2 regions of the Priestia sp. AB genome follow, and region 2 is predicted to be linked to the other one. Evidence: a T-box and tRNA genes for the amino acid it is inferred to sense, from the RefSeq annotation. Region 2 holds a T-box; the other holds one or more tRNA genes.
The links. A T-box is a leader RNA that pairs with one kind of tRNA and senses whether it is charged. The one in region 2 lies ahead of POF52_RS01120 (valine--tRNA ligase), so its partner is inferred to be a tRNA-Val.
Positions count from the first base shown of each region.

Region 1: it has a tRNA-Val gene. The T-box ahead of POF52_RS01120 (valine--tRNA ligase) is inferred to sense a tRNA for this amino acid. The anticodon was not compared.

Region 1 covers NZ_JAQMYN010000005.1:138,728-141,207, forward strand. The annotation lists gene POF52_RS16825 (arylamine N-acetyltransferase family protein) at 1-539, opposite strand, end outside; gene POF52_RS16830 (DsbA family oxidoreductase) at 560-1,171, opposite strand; tRNA gene POF52_RS16835 (tRNA-Val) at 1,302-1,373, shown strand; gene POF52_RS16840 (DEAD/DEAH box helicase) at 1,542-2,480, shown strand, end outside.
Region 2 covers NZ_JAQMYN010000001.1:229,061-231,540, reverse strand. The annotation lists gene POF52_RS01120 (valine--tRNA ligase) at 1-1,194, opposite strand, end outside; T-box leader at 1,277-1,521, opposite strand; gene POF52_RS01115 (hypothetical protein) at 1,752-1,949, shown strand; gene ysxE (spore coat protein YsxE) at 1,961-2,480, opposite strand, start outside.

The DNA.
Region 1 (2,480 bases), on a different contig from region 2:
TCAGTCAGTTTCTTAGGAAGCGTAGACACACGGTACAGCGTTTTCCATACATCATCTTCCCATCGCTGCAAATCATACATATGCTCAGCAACGTTTGTCATACGATAAGAGCCGCTTACATCTCTTACTACTTCCTCATTTAAAGGCATTGGCTTGCGCACAGAATCTCCAAATCCAACGTCTACGATGTAAGGCTGATTTTCAATCGTCACAAGGTTTGTAGCGTGACTTCCTTCAATGGTCCACGTGCCGTCGGGTTTTTTGACGGTAGCTGAAACGTAAGAGACTTCATATCCGCTTTCTTTTAACAGCCAGCCAAATAGACCGTTTAATTCGTAGCAAAATCCTCCACGTAAATTTACAATTACTTTTTGAAAAATTCGTTCTAAATGAATTATAATAGGGGTTTGAGACAGAACATCTAAGTTCTCAAAAGGAACATGAAGCATGTGTTTGTTCTGTAAAGCAGCTAAGCTTTCATACGTTGGGTTATCCGGTTTCTTAGCTAAAAATCGACTAAAATAATAATTAATATTCATCAAATGCACCTCTTAGTAAATCATTTCTCTCTGTCTTTAGCAGAATGTTCATGTAACAGCGCTTTTTCGATTGCCTCTTTGGAAGCGAATCCTTGAAGTACACGGCTGCCAATTTTTAAAGTTGGTACTTTCGTTACATGAGCATCTTCATACGTATGAACTAAGCTATCTTTATGAACTTGTTCGAACGTCCGGTCTTTTAAGATACGTGTAAATATTTCTTTATCTAAATGCAAAGAATCAGCAATTTCTGCTAAGACTTCAATCTGATTAATATCTTTTTCATCTTCCCAATAAGCTTTAAAAACAGCATCTACATAGGCACTTTCTTGACCATGTTTTTTAGCAAAATGAAAGCCTTCATGTGCTAAATGAGTACGCGGGACTGGAGGACACTCCGGCATATTTATTTCTAAGTGCAGCTGTTGTGCTAAGGGAGCTATCGATTGATTCCAAGGTCTCTCTAAAAAATCTTCTATTTGCTCCATCTGTTGGGCTGGTTCAGGACAAAGTTCAAAAGGTTTCCATTCAATCTCAGCTTTTTGTTCTTTCATGACTTCTCTTAAAGGCTTAGTGGCTAGAAAACATAGTGGACAGACAAAATCAAAATAAAATTCAATATGCGCTTTCATCCCGTCACGCTCCTTTATGGCATGTTTTTATTTTATCAAAAATAAAGACAATCCTTCCAACTTGGGAACTGCGGAAAAATAGTTGACAAAATTGGATAACTCTTTCTATAATATAGTCAATACATATCACGAGCGATTAGTTCAGTGGGAGAATACATCCTTGACAGGGATGGGGTCGGGGGTTCGAATCCCTCATCGCTCATACCAAAGCCGTTTTCTTATTAATAAGAGAGCGGCTTTTCTCTTTTGTTTGACAAATCAATGCTACATTAAATCTTGAGCGCGTATAGAAGAATTAAAGTATAATGAAACATAGTGCATCAGGTCATGATAAAGATAATCACTAATTTAAAATAAATGAGGGTACAAAATGAATCAAAGAAGTTTTAGTCAATATGGTCTTAGTGACAAGGTAGCTAAGGCGCTTTCTAGCCTGCAATACAATCATCCTACGGAAGTACAAAGCAAGGTGCTTCCCATCGCGCTAGAAGAAAGAGATGTTGTCGTGAAGTCTCAAACAGGAAGTGGAAAAACGGCTTCCTTTGGCATTCCACTGTGTGAATTAGTTAATTGGGAAGAAAATAAGCCCCAGGCCTTAGTGTTAACACCTACACGAGAGCTGGCCGCGCAGGTAAAAGAAGATATTACAAATATCGGCCGTTTTAAGCGAATTAAAGCAGCAGCTGTCTACGGAAAATCACCGTTTGCCAAGCAAAAAGTAGAATTAAAGCAAAAAACACATATTGTTGTAGGTACGCCTGGGCGAGTGCTTGATCATATAGAAAAAGAAACGCTTGCATTAGAGAAAATTCGTTATTTGGTTATTGATGAAGCAGATGAAATGCTAAATATGGGTTTTATTGACCAAGTAGAAGCAATTATTCAACATCTTCCTAGTGAGCGTGTAACGATGCTTTTCTCCGCTACGCTTCCTGAAGATATTGAAGAGCTTTCTCGCAAGTATATGAAAAAGCCGGTTGATGTTGAAATCAAAGCGAATGGATTAACGACAAGTACGATTGACCATTCTGTTATATCAGTAGAAAACGAACGTAAATTTGAACTGCTGAAAGACGTAACCACAGTAGAAAACCCGGATAGCTGCATCATTTTTTGCCGCACGCAAGAGCAGGTAAATACGCTGTTAGATGATTTAGATGATCTTGGGTATCCTTGTGATAAAATTCACGGGGCAATGGTGCAAGAAGACCGTTTTGAGGTTATGAATGATTTCAAAAAAGGTAAATTTCGCTATTTAGTGGCGACAGATGTAGCTGCGAGAGGAATTGATATTGATAATATCACACAC
Region 2 (2,480 bases):
GTGTAAGTATGTCTTTTCAAAACGGTCAGGTACAAAGTTTACTTTTTCTTCTTGTTTTTGAAGATCTACTGCTTTATCTGCTAACGGCTGCATTTTTACAAACCATTGAGTTGATAAATAAGGTTCAACAACGGCACCGCTTCGTTCACTGTGACCTACTGAATGCATGTGGTCTTCAATGTTGAACAATACGCCGTCTTCTTGAAGGTCTTTAACAATTTGCTTACGGCAAACAAAACGATCCATTCCTTCATATTTACCTGCTTTGTCATTCATCGTACCGTCTTGATTCATCACTAAAATACGCTCTAAATTATGACGGTTTCCAATTTCAAAATCGTTCGGGTCATGAGCAGGCGTAATTTTTACCGCACCAGAACCGAATTCCATATCAACATAATCATCGCCTACGATAGGAATTTCACGCCCTACAATCGGAAGGACAACCTTTTTGCCGATTAAGTGCTTATAGCGATCGTCTTCAGGGTGAACAGCTACAGCCGTATCTCCTAGCATCGTTTCAGGACGGGTTGTTGCGATTTCAATATGTCCAGAACCATCTGCCAACGGATAGCGCATATGATAAAACGCACCTTGTACATCTTTGTAAATAACCTCGATGTCTGAAAGAGCTGTTTTTGTAGCTGGATCCCAGTTAATAATATATTCTCCGCGATAGATTAACCCTTTTTTGTAAAGCGTTACGAATACTTCGCGCACTGCTTTAGAAAGGCCTTCATCAAGCGTGAAGCGCTCGCGTGAATAGTCTAAGCCAAGTCCTAGCTTCGACCACTGCTGGCGAATAAAGCTTGCATATTCTTCTTTCCATTTCCATGTTTCGGCTACAAAATTTTCGCGGCCTAGATCGTAGCGGCTTTTCCCTTCGCTGCGAAGCTTTTCTTCTACTTTTGCCTGCGTTGCAATCCCCGCATGGTCCATACCAGGAAGCCATAAAACGTCATGGCCTTGCATGCGCTTCATACGCGTTAAGATGTCTTGTAACGTTGTATCCCAAGCGTGGCCTAAATGCAGCTTGCCCGTTACGTTTGGGGGTGGAATTACAATTGTATACGGCTCTTTTTCAGGATCATTTGTTGCTTCAAAAAACTTCCCGTCTAACCAATACTGATAACGATTTTCTTCAACGGCTTTTGGATCATACTTCGTTGGAAGAGTCACTTCTTTTTCAGACATAATGTATACCTCCATAATATAAAGTTTCAGTCTTTAGAAACTGTGTAAAGCTTTTATAAACATAAAAAAACTCCTTTCCTAATAAAAGGACGAAAGGAGTTGATTTCGCGGTACCACCTTTTTTTATAGACCTATCCCGTTTGATAAGCCTATACACTTCATTTCATAACGGTTGATTAACCGGCTTTTTCTACTGAGCTATGCAGCTGTTCAAAAAAGCTACTCATAGGCGACATTCCGAGTGCACATTCTTAAGAAATCTCACAGCAGCTGATTTCTCTCTCTGAAAGACGAACATCCCGTACTCTTCCTATTCACTGTATTTATGTATGAATTTCTCTTAATTATACTATATGAAAAAATGTTGAATCGTCAATAATCTTCTCCACTTTTTTACGATTATATTCATAATTTTTTTGTTCTGCTCTTTATTTTTTCATTCACTCGCTAATTTTGGAAATAAAATGAAGAGTCCGCTCAAAAAAATGGCACCATTTCTTTCTTTTTTCATATACTTACTTTAACCTGGGCACGTGGATTGAAAGGGGCATGTACAAATGAAGAAACGAATAAATGTAAATTCGTATCAGCTGCAGCGGTGGCTCAAAACAGCAGGAGCGGCTTGTGGACAGTTTATTGTTCCTTTAACAATTTTTCAAGGTATACGTACACTATTTTTCCCTACAACCTTTGATGTACTGTTGTTGGCACTGCTTGCCATACTAGCGGTTGCTTTATATTCCGACTGGATTTAAAAACCCAAGCGCTATTCGTTCGCTTGGGCTTGTGCAGCTGCTTCCGCTGCCATTTTTTTTTGCTGATCTACTTCAAATATTTTAATATTGAGCTGTTCAATGTTTTTCGTCAGCCAGTATGCTCGAATAAATGACTGCATATGTTCAAGCTCTGTTTTACTTTCTTTATGCTGCCTATATTGAACGATACACTGATACAAGGGTTCTGGAAACGCCAAATAACTGTGTAAAAGCAGCCGTTCCTCTTCTCTGAGAGCAAAATGTTTTTCATACGTACTAAACCACTCATAGCTGTCATAGGTAGTTACTGGGTATGTGCGAAGAGTACGGAAATAAAATGAGACCAAATCATAAATCGGTGAAGCATCTTTTGCATGTTCAAAATTAATAAAAAAACCATTTCCCCGTTCGTCATAGATAAAATGTTTAGCCGATAGCTTTCCATGAGACGTAACCAGCCGGATCTTTTCCTTTTCTTCCATTTCATCGTTCCACTGATCGAGCTTTCCAAAACCAAATTCAAGCGCTCTT